DNA from 4 places in the Pantoea sp. E956-1 genome. Region 2 is predicted to be linked to each of the others. Evidence: predicted binding sites of a transcription regulator. Region 2 holds the regulator's gene; each other region holds the start of a gene.
What was found. The regulator LexA, encoded in region 2, represses DNA repair genes until DNA is damaged. The targets are predictions, from matches to a motif close to TNCTGTATGTACATACAGNA.
Positions count from the first base shown of each region.

Region 1: sulA (SOS-induced cell division inhibitor SulA) is a predicted target of LexA. The motif match lies at 2,089-2,108, and genes of this name have one in related genera.
Region 3: AC0T7J_RS03920 (DinI-like family protein) is a predicted target of LexA. The motif match lies at 1,676-1,695, and genes of this name have one in related genera.
Region 4: AC0T7J_RS11255 (YebG family protein) is a predicted target of LexA. The motif match lies at 1,574-1,593, and genes of this name have one in related genera.

Region 1 covers NZ_CEUYZP010000002.1:386,618-390,246, forward strand. Annotated here, with positions in the region: gene matP (macrodomain Ter protein MatP) at 1-52, shown strand, start outside; gene ompA (porin OmpA) at 148-1,218, opposite strand; gene sulA (SOS-induced cell division inhibitor SulA) at 1,569-2,069, opposite strand; gene AC0T7J_RS09255 (TfoX/Sxy family DNA transformation protein) at 2,280-2,909, shown strand; gene yccS (YccS family putative transporter) at 2,906-3,629, opposite strand, start outside.
Region 2 covers NZ_CEUYZP010000009.1:172,246-175,874, reverse strand. Annotated here, with positions in the region: gene plsB (glycerol-3-phosphate 1-O-acyltransferase PlsB) at 1-798, opposite strand, end outside; gene AC0T7J_RS19635 (diacylglycerol kinase) at 927-1,295, shown strand; gene lexA (transcriptional repressor LexA) at 1,401-2,015, shown strand; gene dinF (MATE family efflux transporter DinF) at 2,116-3,438, shown strand; gene AC0T7J_RS19620 (CsbD family protein) at 3,606-3,629, shown strand, end outside.
Region 3 covers NZ_CEUYZP010000001.1:781,507-785,135, reverse strand. Annotated here, with positions in the region: gene AC0T7J_RS03940 (helix-turn-helix domain-containing protein) at 1-93, opposite strand, end outside; gene AC0T7J_RS03935 (hypothetical protein) at 230-613, shown strand; gene AC0T7J_RS03930 (hypothetical protein) at 600-941, shown strand; gene AC0T7J_RS03925 (hypothetical protein) at 1,093-1,359, shown strand; gene AC0T7J_RS03920 (DinI-like family protein) at 1,398-1,637, opposite strand; gene iraP (anti-adapter protein IraP) at 1,812-2,111, shown strand; gene AC0T7J_RS03910 (DUF6388 family protein) at 2,313-2,636, opposite strand; gene yedD (lipoprotein YedD) at 2,891-3,364, shown strand; gene amyA (alpha-amylase) at 3,465-3,629, opposite strand, start outside.
Region 4 covers NZ_CEUYZP010000003.1:135,873-139,501, forward strand. Annotated here, with positions in the region: gene AC0T7J_RS11245 (non-canonical purine NTP pyrophosphatase) at 99-659, shown strand; gene AC0T7J_RS11250 (SIR2 family protein) at 656-1,450, shown strand; gene AC0T7J_RS11255 (YebG family protein) at 1,609-1,950, shown strand; gene licT (BglG family transcription antiterminator LicT) at 2,567-3,400, shown strand; gene bglF (PTS beta-glucoside transporter subunit IIABC) at 3,537-3,629, shown strand, end outside.

The DNA.
Region 1 (3,629 bases), on a different contig from region 2:
GAAGCAGGATTTGCAGGCGATTCTGGGTAACTCTGGTTCAGAGAGCGAATAATCGGGCAGGGCAATCAGAGCTTTTATCCTTCAGTCCGGTTTTATTACCGGCATAAAAAAACCCCGCCTTAGCGGGGTTTTTTATTACGTGTAAACTTAAGCCTGTGGCTGAGTTACAACGTCTTTGATACCTTTAACGTCGATTTCTACACGACGGTCCGGCGCCAGGCAGTCGATCAGGGCATTACGGCCTTTCACGCTGTCACAGGTGTTGCCGGTAACTGGGTTAGATTCACCCATGCCACGTGCAGAGATCTTGTTAGAAGGAATACCTTTAGATACCAGGTAATCTACGACTGACTGAGCACGTTTCTCAGACAGTTTCTGGTTGTACTGCTCTGAACCGATGCGATCGGTGAAGCCCAGTACGACAACGGAACCATCTTTAGGATCCATTGAGCTCAGCTGGCTGTACAGCTGATCCAGAGCCTGCTGGCCTTCTGGCTTCAGGGTAGATTTGTTGAAGGTGAACAGAACGTCAGACTTCAGAGTGAAACGCTTGGTTTCAACAACTGGAGCTGGTGCTGGAGCCGGAGCTGGCGCCGGAGCAGCGACGTCATCCTGACCGAAGCGGTATGAAACGCCTACGCTCAGCATGCCGTTGTCTGGACGAGTACCAACGGTCTGTGCATCACCGATGTTGTTAACCCACTGGTAATCCAGGCGGGTAGCCCAGTTTTTGGTCAGCGCATATTCAACACCAACAGCAGCCAGCGGAGATACGCCGGTGTCGTGGTCGCTGATGCGGCCAGTAGTTGGGTTAGTCTGCGTTGAGTCTGCACGCCATACCATGCCGCCCAGACGAGTATACACGTCCAGATCGTCATAGATTGGGTAGCTCAGTTTAGCAGCCAGCTGAACGCCCTGTGCTTTGAATGCGCCGTTAGTCACGTTGCCTTTGTTAGGCATGCGACCCAGCCAGTCATAGCCCAGCTCGAAGCCCAGGTATGGATTCGCCTGGTAACCAACGAATGCACCTGCACCCAGCTGGCTTTCATGAGTTGGACCGTCATTGTTCTCGTAACCGTTACCGTAGTAACCAGTGTCGTGATACTGAGACCAGCCCAGTTTAGCACCGGTGTACCAGGTGTCATCTTTCGGAGCGGCCTGCGCTACGGTAGCGAAGCCAGCCAGTGCCACTGCAATTGCGATAGCTGTCTTTTTCATTTTGCGCCTCGTTATCATCCAAATAGGCAATGAGCAAAAAGGTTGCTCTTGGTTTAAATCCTTCGCCGGGTCAAAACGCTCGCTTATGACTCTACCGCAAAAAACGGAGGTTATTGAGCACCCTGGCGAGCTAAAGTCTACAACGAGATTGGAAACTTACAAGTATGATGTGAGGCGCTTATGTAAAAAAACAGCGATTTATACACAATTTCTAACAATTAGACTGGTAGTATTGTCGCGGCAAAAAGCCCAAAAATCTTGCTAAGCCATTGTCAACGCTCGAACTAACAGAATCAGTGGCTTAGCAGCGACAGATAAGAAAAATAGCTTGGGAAACTTCTGATTTTTACTTAATGAAACAAATCCGACTGAATTTTTATCGCAGTTTGCGGTCTGAGAGGCGCTTCTGATGCCCCAGATATCCCACTTGCACGCAAAATCAAACCCAGCGCTTCACCCTCTGCGGCCGCATTTTCAAGTTGACGTCGCTCATCTTCGTCAAGATCGTAGGGAATCCATGCCAAAACGACACTGTAATTTCCCGTACGTAATGCTTTGACCATCGCTTCAACCGCATTCAGACGTTCAGAATCGGCGATATGCATACTTTTATCCAGTGGTAATCCTGATTCCTGTAGCCAGGTGCGATTCAGTTTATGTGCTGGTGTTAACCACAACTGCCAGCGCGATTGCTGACTCAGCTGCTGCAATAATGGCAACAGCAACATCTGCATCATACCGGGCTGTTCGCTGTAGCGTAACTCAGTAATTCCACCGCCCTGAGAGGCCGGAACGGAAGAGGACGCATAATGATGAGCATAGCGTGCATTATTAGGATGTTGTGTTCGCATAAGTTAATCACCAGCAGTGGACTGTATGAATATACAGTACTGTCATCCTGGATAAAGATCAACCCAAATTTCGGAAAACGCCTCGCAAAATCGCGACAAGATTAGTTGAAACGCTATTTATTCATTGAACCCGTTGACGCTTTTTTTTATCTTCTAATTACCTGATACTCAAGGTAATTTACGATATATTTCTTACATGGAGGTGGTGCAATGAAAAAGGTGAATCCGGTTGTAGAGCGCTCCAGAGCGCGTCTGGCCGCATTGGGAACAATAGAGTCCCGCACCCAGTTTGGTGGCTATGCCCTGGCTGTTGAAAGTGTGGTTTTTGCCTTAATTAATAAAGACGAGCTCTATCTGCGGGCCAGTGAACCTCTGCGGGAATACATTACAGATCGTCCACTACAACCTCTGATTTTTCGCAAACGGGGCAAACTGGTGAGCCTCAATTACTTTCGGGTCGATGAGGTGTTATGGCGCGATCCTGATCATCTTCTGGCGCTCTCCGCCGCCTCTTTAGAAACGGCGCAGCTGGAGTTGCAGGACAGACAATCCTCTCCGCGGTTAAAAGATCTGCCTAATCTCAGCGTACGTATGGAGATGATGCTCTATGAGGCGGGTGTCATGAGCGTCAATCATCTCTATCAGATGGGAGCCAAACAGTGCTGGCTGAAGCTAAAAGCGATCAATCAGCACGTTGGATTCCAGACGTTACTTGCGCTGCAGGGTGCCATCACAGGCCACCATGCTGCCGCGTTGCCGCAGGCGACACGGGCGGAGCTGAATGCATGGTTCCAGCGCACGCTTTTATCAAACCCCAATCTCAGAAGCGGCGAAGGCTAATCAGTGATTAGCGTGCGGCGCAGGCGAGCCACATCGGGCATCAATGCCACCAGCAGACCGAGTTGCTGGAGCACCAGCGGCGCACGCGTATCCGCATCTGCGGCCAGCTGGCTGATTCGCTGAGCCAGTTGATGGCGCATCGTTTCAACGTGCTCATCGCTGACAACTTCCGTCTGCAACACATCCTCAACATAGCAAACCGTATCATCCAGCAATGTCAGCAGCTCGGGTGCGGTAATTTTATCGCGGTGGGCGCCCAGCGCAGAAATGTAACTCAGAAACGAATGGTTGGAGCAAAGCAGTTGAAAAGCCGAATCGCGCAGCTTCTGGCTGGTGCGGCTTTCACTGCTCATGTTGGAGACCACTGACGCCAGTTCAGCATCCGCGTTATGCGCATCACGGCGTGCAATGCGATAGGCAAGACGGTTATCTTTGCCCTGATGATATTGCTCCATGATCGCATCCAGATAGCGGCAATTCGCTTTCAGCGTTCGTTCTGCCACGGCAGGTAACTGACGAAAACGCCAGTCAGGCCAGATAAACGCGACAGCCAGCCAGGCCAGACCACAGCCCAGTAAAGTATCCACTACCCGCGGCAGGGCAACTTCAAACCCTTCACCTAACAGGTTAAAGCAAAGCAGCACGAGCAGAGTGATAAACAGCGTAGCCTGTGCATACTGCACCTGCCTGAAAGCGAAGAACAGTACGCCGGTAATCACT
Region 2 (3,629 bases):
ACGGATGGCTTCATAGGAGAAGTTTGCTGCAGTCTCCTCCATCATCTCGACGGCATTCTGCTGCGCTTTCTCATGGGAGATTTTTTTGCTGCGTGCTTCATCCTCTACTGCCTTTTCAATCGCTTTGGATTGCAGCAGACGATTAAATAGATCCTGACGCGCCGGCAAGCGCGGGCCAATCGCCGCCAGTCGCTGGCGGGCAAAATGAATGCGCGCCACGCGAGCCAGCTTCTGGGCGATCGACTGATCCGTACCGTGTTCAGTTGCCATGCGGCGCAGCGACACCGTCGGTGAGAAGCGGACAAAACTGTCGCGCCCGTGCCAGATCACCGCAAAGAACTTCTGCACCCCGTTCAGCACCCGCAGATGTGGCGTGGCTTCGCCCTGAACTTCACGTCCCGGTGCGCGACCAAACATCACGGTGACCGGCAGCATCTGTATATCGAGCTTTGGGTTATTACGGTGCAGGTCGAGGTAATCGTGAAAGATTTTCACGGATTCCACGCTGGGCACAAAATAGGGGAAGACACGCGGGCCATTGTGGATAAAGACGTGGCGCGGCAGCAGTGAACCATCAATCTCCAGCGGAGAGAGCGGGTCGGGCAGATGATGCCGCAGACACTGCGCGCGTAATGTCAGTAAGTCGGCCTTCGAATCGTAAGGCAAAACATACATAATAGGTCGGGTCGGATCCAGACCATGTTCAGACACGGGATCGGCCGGAATGGCCTTACTTTTTACCAAAAACGACAGTGGTAAATTAAGCAGTTTGTAATAGAGTTTACGCCAACCTGACATAGACAACATGAAGCCTCTTGTTAGCAAAGCGCCGCAAGCATACCAGAAAGCGCAGCGAAGATCTGTGGTGGTGCCCATTGCACGCAGCCCAGACATTGACGTCAATCCGATGAAAGGGTTCCCACATCATGGCAAATAATGCCACCGGACTTATCAGAATAGTAAAAGCCGCAGGTTACTCATGGCAGGGACTGCGAGCCGCCTGGCAACATGAGGCGGCGTTTCGCCAGGAAGCGCTGGCTGCGCTGGTCGCAATTATTATTGCGTGCTGGCTGGATGTCGATATGGTCTCACGCATCCTCATGATTGGGGTGGTGGTGCTGGTGGTCATTGTTGAAATCCTCAATAGCGCTATTGAAGCGGTGGTTGACCGCATCGGTCAGGAGCATCATCCGCTGGCGGGCCGGGCGAAAGACATGGGCTCGGCGGCGGTACTGATCAGCATTTTACTGGCACTCTTTGTCTGGATCGCGCTGCTCTGGACACATTTGCGATAAGCCTTCCACAATGCGTCTGAGGGCGCGTTTTCCCTGACAATTGGTTTCCATTTCGCCAATACCTGTATATACTCACAGCGACTGTATAAACAACCAGGGGGCGGGATGAAAGCATTAACCAGCAGGCAGCAGCAGGTCTATGACCTGATTCGCGACCATATTTCTTCAACGGGCATGCCGCCTACGCGTGCCGAAATTGCGGCGCAGCTGGGCTTCCGTTCGCCGAATGCGGCAGAAGAGCATCTGAAAGCGCTGGCGCGTAAAGGCGTTATCGAGATCGTTTCCGGTGCATCACGCGGCATTCGCCTGTTAATGGAAGAAGAAGCCTCAGAAGGGCTACCGCTGATTGGCCGGGTTGCTGCCGGTGAGCCGATCATGGCGCAGGAACATATCGAAACTCATTACAAGGTCGATCCAGGCCTGTTTAAGCCTTCTGCTGACTTCCTGCTGCGCGTCAGCGGAATGTCGATGAAAGATATCGGAATTATGGATGGCGATTTGCTCGCGGTGCATAAAACCCAGGATGTGCGCAACGGCCAGGTTGTGGTTGCCCGCATTGATGATGAAGTTACCGTTAAACGCTGGAAAAAGCAGGGTGCTATCGTGCATCTGCTGCCTGAAAACAGCGATTTTGACCCGATTGTTGTCGATACCCGTGCGCAGTCGCTGACTATTGAAGGTCTGGCGGTGGGCGTGGTGCGCAACGGCGAGTGGCTCTGATTTTGACGCCAGCGTGCATTCGCTTTTTCTGATGCTATTCTGTCTGCCCTAATTTTGTCGCTGTCTCTTTTGCGCAGCGACACTGAGCACGGAACGGCGAATGCGCTTTATCACGGCAACGGATAAAAATCTCTGGCGGCTCGCACTGCCAATGATCCTTTCAAATATCACTGTTCCCTTACTGGGAGTGGTCGATACTGCAGTAATTGGTCATCTCGACAGCCCTGTCTATCTTGGCGGGGTTGCGGTCGGGACTACAGTGACCAGCTTCCTTTTTATGCTGCTGCTTTTCCTTCGAATGAGTACGACTGGCCTTACGGCACAGGCGTTTGGTGCGGGCGATAAAACCGCTCTGGCGCGCGCGCTGACGCAACCGCTGATCATCGCGCTGCTGGCAGGTGTACTGTTCATCGCTTTGCGTTATCCGATTATCCAGCTGGCGACCCATCTGGTTGGCGGCAATCCCGATGTACTGGAACAGGCGGCGCTGTTTATTCAGATTCGCTGGCTCAGTGCGCCTGCCACGCTGGCAAACCTGGTAATCCTGGGCTGGCTGCTGGGCGTGCAGTATGCGCGTGCGCCAGTGATCCTGCTGGTGGTGGGCAATCTGGTTAACATCGTGCTCGATCTCTGGCTGGTGATGGGGCTGCACTGGGGTGTCGCGGGGGCGGCCACCGCCACGGCACTGGCAGAGTACATCACGCTGGGCGTCGGCAGCATCATGGTCTGGCGGGTATTAAAACTGCGCGGAATTACGCTTAGCCTGCTGAAGCAGAGCTGGCGCGGTGACAGCGGCCGGCTGCTGCGACTGAACCGGGACATCATGCTGCGCTCTCTGATGCTGCAGCTCTGTTTTGCCTCGCTGACCGTGCTGGGCGCGCGACTCGGCCCTGATGTGGTGGCGGTTAACGCAGTATTACTGATGTTCATTACTTTTACTGCCTATGCGCTGGATGGCTTTGCCTACGCAGTTGAAGCTTTTGCGGGTGAGGCGCATGGTGCAAAAGATGGCAGTAAACTCCTGCGCGTCTGGCACTCTGCCTGTCGGCAGGCGGTGGTGGTGGCGCTGTTCTTCTCGCTGATCTATGCCATTTTTGGCCCGCAGATCGTGTCGTTGCTGACCTCTCTTCAGTCACTTCAGCAGACAGCGGACCGCTATCTGGTCTGGCAGATGATAATGCCGCTGATCGGTGTCTGGTGTTATCTGCTGGATGGCATGTTCATCGGGGCGACGCGCGGGCGCGAGATGCGTAACAGCATGGTGGTAGCCGCAGCAGGCTATTTTCTGACGCTGCTTAGCGTACCGGTACTGGGTAACCATGGTCTGTGGCTGGCGGTCACGGTTTTCCTGGCGCTGCGCGGCCTGTCGCTGTGGCTCATCTGGCGTAAGCACTGGCGTCAGAACAGCTGGTTTGATGCCTGAGTCAGCAGTGGCTGCACGCAAGCCGATACGGATTATTCTGTATTATTCCATGGTTAAGAAATTGGCTACTACAATTAACTCTATGCAGCGCAGTTAACCAGCGCTTTGTATCGTTATTTTGTTAAGCAGCAAGATAATCATTAAAACCCGAGGATTGGAGGTCTGCCATGAATAAAGACGAAGCAAGCGGC
Region 3 (3,629 bases), on a different contig from region 2:
GGACACTTTTACCTGTTGCGCCAATTGCTTCTGCGTTAACTGCAGCGATTTACGTCGGAGTCGGATGCGGTCACCCAGCGTTTCGTTTTTCATAAGCTTGACTTTTTGGTTGAGAGTGACTTAAGTATACTTAAGCCTGGTATTTAAGCAATCTTAAATTTCATGCGGGGGACGTGGCTAAGCAGCACGCAGTAAGTTCCAGAGACCTTACCGTACAAAGGGGTGTGGCATGGAAAGTAGTCTGATTACCAGTATGGGTGCGTTAGTTCTGGGTGGGGGGGCAGCAGCACTGTTCTGGAAACCGTTATTGGCGGGAATTGCGTCAATCGTAACCAGTAATCGAGCCGGCGGCGAAATTATTACCAGCTACAAAGAGCAGGTGGTGTTGCTGAAAGAGAGCAACGTGCTGATACGGGAGGAGAACGATGAATTACGCGAACGGCACGACAGGAATCTGCGGCGTATCTCGACACTCGAAACGGATCTTCGGTTAATCAAGAATGCGGTAGGGATTTTACTGGCAATGACCGAAACCGATCAGAACGACAAATTTCGTAATGAGATTGATCGGCTTATCTCAACTCTGGAGGATCGCAGTGATGGCCACGATTAATAGCACTAAGGCACCGATGTCTTACCAGCGCAAAGTTATCCTCGGCTGCGTATTGCTAAGCTGTTCGATGATTTGCATCCTGATGACGATCATCTTTCTCTACGTCAGTAACACCGCAAACAAACGGGTCGAGGAGATCCGGGCGGATTATCGCTTAATTGCGGCGCGGCGTGATGACAGAGTGGAGCTGCTGACCGATCAGGTTGCAGCAATACAGCACAAGCTGGATGCAATACCGGATCGCATAGCCGACAAAACGGTCATAAAAGTCAAAGAGGTCGTCACTGAGAGTGAGGTACCAACCGGGAAATCCGGTCATAAACCATAACTTCCGATTATTCTTAATGCGGCTTCGCTATTATCGACTAGTTTTAAATCTCCGGGCAACATTTTGTACCTGAATGCAGGCCCGCTGATTGGCCGGTTGATGAACCGCTAAGCCTACTCACTTTGGATAAATGACCAGAAGGAAATTTAGCATGAGCGATTCAACAGAAACCAAGACCAAAACTGAATATCTGCGTGACGTGACTTCTCAGCTAAAAGAGATGCGTCACTATGCTCAGACCAACACCGAAACCCTTTCCAGCCAATGGTTAGCGTTTGACGCCGGTGAGTATAAAGACAAGACCAACGCCGACAGAATCGATGCGCTGCTAAATAAGCAGGGCAAACTGCTGGAAGATCTGGATGCCGCTATTCAGGACGTCGAGATTGAAATTAATCATAGCGAGCAGGAGAGCTAAGTCATCTCCCGCTAACTGATGTGGTGGCCGTTAAGGGATTAATCGGCCACCAGCCACATTTCCGCTTCGTCGAACATCTCTTCAACAATCCGCGCAACCGTCGCTTTATCGTTCTTACTCAAATCAGTATCAATCGCGTTACGTTCCATCGGCTTAACCTTAACTTCAATGTCAGGAAACACCCGATGCACCCGCTTTTCCAGCTCCTCACGAATCATCTCGCGGGCACCTGGTAAACCGGCAACGTTGCGCTTGTCATAAATCAACTCAACAAACATGATGGCAATCCATTCAGGGCAAAATCGCTGACATATAATACTGTAAATAAAAACAGTAGCAAGGCGGCGTGCCCGATTTCGCGTAAATTTTTATGTCGCATAAACCTCAATCTTCGACTAGCAAAATGCGCACGCATCGCGACATAATGACGGCTTACTTTTAGGAGGTCCGCGATGCGACAACTGGTAATTGATATTCTGCTAAAACTGGCAAAGATGGACGTCGATGCAAAAGAGTTGACGGCGCAACTTGAAGCGCAGTCCCTGCTTGTTGCAGCGCTGCTGGTGCAGGCGAAACAGGATAACTCGCTGACCATTTCAGAAACGGTGCAGGATGCCATTATTACTGCTTCGAAATCTTCGACCGATTTTCTGCAGTCTGATGTGGATCTGCTGCTGACGCATATTAATCGTCTGCTGGCGGTAGCAAGTTATGTTGAAGTAAAGGGTAAAGCGACAGAAGGTGAGGGGTAGGGGCGGATAAAAAATTCGCCTCTGGAGGTGGAATTGAGACAACACCTGCAGAGGCAGTGCATAAGCACTATTCGTTAAAGGACAATCACGACCTTAGTCGCACGCCGAAGTTATACACTTTCCCCCGGTTAGTACAACGTTATCTGCAGCGCCTGAACTGGTTGGAGGTGTTTTCAAAATGCAACTTCAACGCAGCCCTGATTACAGTTCGTTTTTGATGCAAAACTCTTCCCAGCTCATCCCCAGCGACTCAGCATGAGATTTGAGATAAGTCTCGATAGCCTCAGCCGCCACTGCTTTATCTGGCTCAGCGAGCTGAATAGAAAAGATCATCCCATCCAGATTCTTCTGCCGCAAAAAGGCCGCATAGATGCGTTCGGCGTGCCATTCGCGAAGCTGTCGTAGTGACAGATTAGCAGCGCGGGCGTCGCTCTCCGTTAATTCATCAAGTGCAGACTGAAAGTCGGGATGCGCGGTAAAAAACATCTCGCGCGCCTGGGCGTAGTAGGCTTCTGGCGTTTTCATATTCATATTCCTGAAAGTCTGTTGCAGCGCGTCAGTGTAGCGGGTTGTCTTCCGCTTGTCAGGCGTGACACAGGCGGGACTCAGTATCAGCTCAGCCTGTGAACTGCTCGCCAAAAACCTGACCATTGACCCCTCTGCCGGTTAAATTCTCCCGCAATCCGGGTCTGCGTGGTGTTTGAACTTCCAGATACCTTGCGTAACGCGGTGGAAAAATTATAACGTAGCCGCCATTGACGCGATCTTAGGGATTAAACATGAAAAAGTGGATGCTGATTGCCACGCTGGCACTGGGTGGCTGTGCGCAAATTAACGATTATGAAAACGCAGTACAAACGCCGGCACCCGCTGATCTGAAGGGGAACTGGCAAACCGTCGGCCCGCAGAGCAGCCTGATCAGCGATCAGGCGATAGCCAGTGTGATCATCAATGCAGATGGCAGCACACTGGATTGCCGTCAATGGCAGCGGGTAATTGCGAAGCCAGGCAAACTGACCCGGTTAAGCGGCGATTATGTCAACGTGACGCGTAAGATGCGGGTGATGCCGCTGGTAGTGAATAACGGCGAACTGAAATATGACGGTCTGACCCTGCGTAAAGTGGCGCGTCCGACTGTAGAGTGTCAGCAGGCGCTGGAAGAAGTGGCGAAGCAGCCGAAAGTCGCGGTGATTCAGAACATCGAACCGCAACTGCTGCGTACGCCGATTACAGAAAACAACGCGAAATCGTAACAGCCGATCCATAACAAAACCGCCCCGACGGGCAGAGCGCACTTCACGCTTCTGCCTGCCGGGGCGATTTTTTTACGAAGTAACTTAGTCAGCCACTGCCTTATTCTGCAACCACCCAGACGCTGACACTGCCACCGTTACAGACAAAGACCGCTGTGCCGTGCTCGTCGGCGGTAACGGTCTCTTCACGGTTACCCAGATGATCGCGCCAGACCTTGCCGGCAAAACTTTCTCCCATTGGCACACTTTTCTCACCGGCATCGCC
Region 4 (3,629 bases), on a different contig from region 2:
CAGAATTGAACTACACTCTCCAGCGTTAGTGATTTATCCTGCCCGCCTGTTTTCGTAAAATCCTCACTGCGTGGCGGAGTAATTGACCTGGAAGCCCCATGAAAATCAGATTCCTTTCTGCCAATGAGCAAAAGCTGGCGGAGGTGCGCAAAATACTCGAACCTGTCGGGGTCGAAGTTCTGCCCATCGCCCGTCGCATCGAAGAAATTCAGACTGAAAACGAACTCGACCTGGTACGCGACAAACTGACCAAAGCCTTTTCGCTGATTGGGCGACCGCTGTTTGTGGAACACACCGGCCTCTATCTGGATGGCCTCAATGGTCTGCCCGCCGGTCTGACCCGCATCTTCTGGAACCGCCTGGACGCTGAGCGCTTTACCGCGCTGGTGCAGGGGCTCGACAGCCAGGCCGTGACGGCCAAAACGGTGCTTGGCTACTGCGATGGCCGCAAAATGTACCAGTTTTCGGGTGAACTGCGCGGCACCATCGCCGCGAAACCTGCCGGAACGCGCGGCTTTCAGTGGGACTGCGTCTTTATTCCCGAAGGCTATGAGCAGACGTTTGCAGAGATGGGCGAACTCAAGAATGAGATCTCGATGCGGCGCATCGCGCTGGATCGCTTCGCCACCTTTTTAAAAACCTCGCGGGGCATGGCATGAAACCTGAACTCAAACGCGCCTATGATTCCGGCAAACTGATTCTGTTTGCCGGTGCCGGTATTTCGCGCAATTTTGGCCTGCCCGAGTGGCATGAACTGATTGCGCATCTTGCTAATGAGCTGGGTTACGATCCAAAGATCTTCAATACCTATGGCACGCACCTGTCGCTGGCGGAGTATTACAAACAGAAAAAAGGCTCGCTTGGCCCGCTGCGCAGCTGGATGGATCGCGAATGGCATCGCCCCGATATTGATGTCCGCTCTTCTGAAATTCATACCATGATTACCCAGGGAAACTTCTCGCGTATCTACACCACCAATTACGATCGCTGGCTGGAAGCGGCGCATGAAGCGCACGGCGTACCCTACTATAAAGTGGCCAACGCCGCGGACCTGGTCTCGCTTACCGAAGACAAGCGTCACATCATCAAACTGCACGGTGATTTCGATGATGACACCTCAATCGTGCTCGATGAGAGCAGCTATTTTGAACGCCTCTATTTTGATTCGCCCCTCGACATCAAACTGACTCACGATGTGATGGGCAACTCAGTACTCTTTGTTGGCTACAGCATCAGTGATTTCAATATTCGCCTGCTGTTTTACCGTCTGACCAAGATGTGGGGCCGCACCGGGCTGGCAACCGCACGGCCAAAATCGTACCTGTTCACCAACCGCAATAATCCGGTAGCCAAAGAGGTGCTGGGGCAGTGGGGGATCGAGGTGATCGTCTCGGAAGAGGACGATCCGCGCAAGGCGCTGGCGATGTTTCTTGAAGAGCTTCTGGTGTAGTCGCCCGACCTCGCGGCAGAGAATGCGTCAGGAAAAATGAAAAAAGTCTGTGCCAGGATAAGGTTAGCCCGTGCACAACCGATAAACTCTATTCTCTGCTGGCAAAGCATGACCGGCATGATATACTGTATGTATACACAGTACCTGAGGGCGAAAAGATGGCTGTTGAAACAAAATTTGTAGTAGTCAGAAAGGGTGAAGAGAAGATGACGTTTGCCAATAAGAAAGAGGCCGATGCCTACGACAAAATGCTCGATATGGCCGAAGCCTTCACCGACTGGCTGTTACAGCATCAACCTGCAATGGAAGAATCTCAGGCGGAAACGCTGGGCCTGCTGATTGCCGAGCAGAAAGATGCGGTTCAGCATATTCTGCGCACCAGCAAGCTGCCGGAAACGGCAGCAGCCGTCTCTCAGCCAGAAGCGGTATCAGACGATGGCACCGCTGAGCAGTCAGAAGAGCCTGCTGCAAAGAAAGTACGCGCCGTTAAAGCCGCGTAATTGCCCCAACGCCGGAAGCGAACCTTCCGGCGTTGCTGTTTCTGAATAACGGTTCAAGCTGTTCTCCTGCTAACTATCTTTACTGATAGCCTTCCTTCCATTCTTTTACCCTGCATAACGGAGCCTGACGCTCAGTTGAACTATTTCACACGTTAAGAATTTTTCGTTCGATAAATCAATACATTGTGTACAGTGACAAAAGCGTTTAAGCGGTATGTTTTCAATTGCTAAATGGCATTGAGCAGATACTGCAGTCCATTAGTCGATTTTTCAGACGACCTTCCTCGCATGACCATCTTCCTCCCAAACCGTGAGTTTTCATTCCACTGGGCGTCAATCCCCTTTTCCTGACCGGAACTGCAACCCGGGCTTCCGTACTGGCTTCGTCCAGCGGGTATCACCCACACGCAGGATGCCTGGGTGACTGACCTCAACACGGTGGTCACTTTTTAAGTTAATAAGAGGATTTCGATCGCTGTCACGCTTTTTGCCCTGACAGATTGAGGTCACGACGAAAACTGATAGAGTGCCCGAACTGGATTGTTACTGCTTAGGCAGGCAAAACCTGATTTCTGGCCTCTGCCGGATGTCAGGTTTTTTTGTTTCTGGGGTTCCGATGAAAATCGCCAAAATTCTTAATAACAACGTGGTGATGGTTCAGGATGAGCAGGGACGCGAGCAGGTCGTGATGGGGCGTGGACTGGCCTTCCAGAAGCGCATCGGTGACAGTCTCAACGCGGCGCACATTGAGAAGGTGTTCGCGCTGCAAAGTGATCTGCTGGTACGTCGGCTGGAGGAGTTGTTACACCAAATTCCGCCTGAAGTGATGACCACCTGCGACCGCATTATTGATCTTGCAACACAACGCCTGGGGAAATTGCAGGAGAGCCTGTATATCACGTTGACCGACCACTGCTACTTTGCCATTGAACGGCAGAATAAAGGTCTGGCGATTAAAAATGTGTTGCTGTGGGATATCAAACGCCTCTATCCCAAAGAGTTCGAACTGGGTCAGGAGGCCAGGGCTATCATTTCCCGTCGTCTGAATGTCGAACTGGCAGAGGATGAGGCCGGATTTATCGCGCTGCATCTGGTGACGGCGCAACTCAATAATGAAATGCCGGAAGTGATGCATGTCACCCGGGTGATGCAGGAGATTCTGCAACTGGTGAAGTATCAATTGCAGCTGGAATATAACGAATCGTCACTGAGTTACCAGCGCTTTGTTACCCATCTGAAGTTTTTTGCGCAGCGGATGCTGACGCGTACCGTGGTAGACGATGACGATGTGTCGCTGCATGCAGCTGTAAAAGATAACTATCCCAAAGCCTGGAAATGTGCGGTGAAAATCGCGCAGCATCTGCAACAAAGCTATCAGCGTGAGCTGACCGCGGAAGAGATCATGTTTCTCGCCATTCACATCGAACGGGTGAGAAAAGAGGGGCAATAAGCTCCATAAACTGGATTGTTACTGCTTAACGCAGGCAAAACCTGAGCGCGGCCTCTGAAAGGAGGACGTTCTCAGGTTTTTTCATTTTTGGCTCAGTTAACTGATGTCCTCAGGCATCGGTTGTAAGGAAATCGAGATGGAATATCACACGCTGGCGCAGGATATCCTCAGCCATATCGGTGGCCGGGAGAACATCGTAAGTCTGGTTCATTGTGCCACCCGGTTGCGC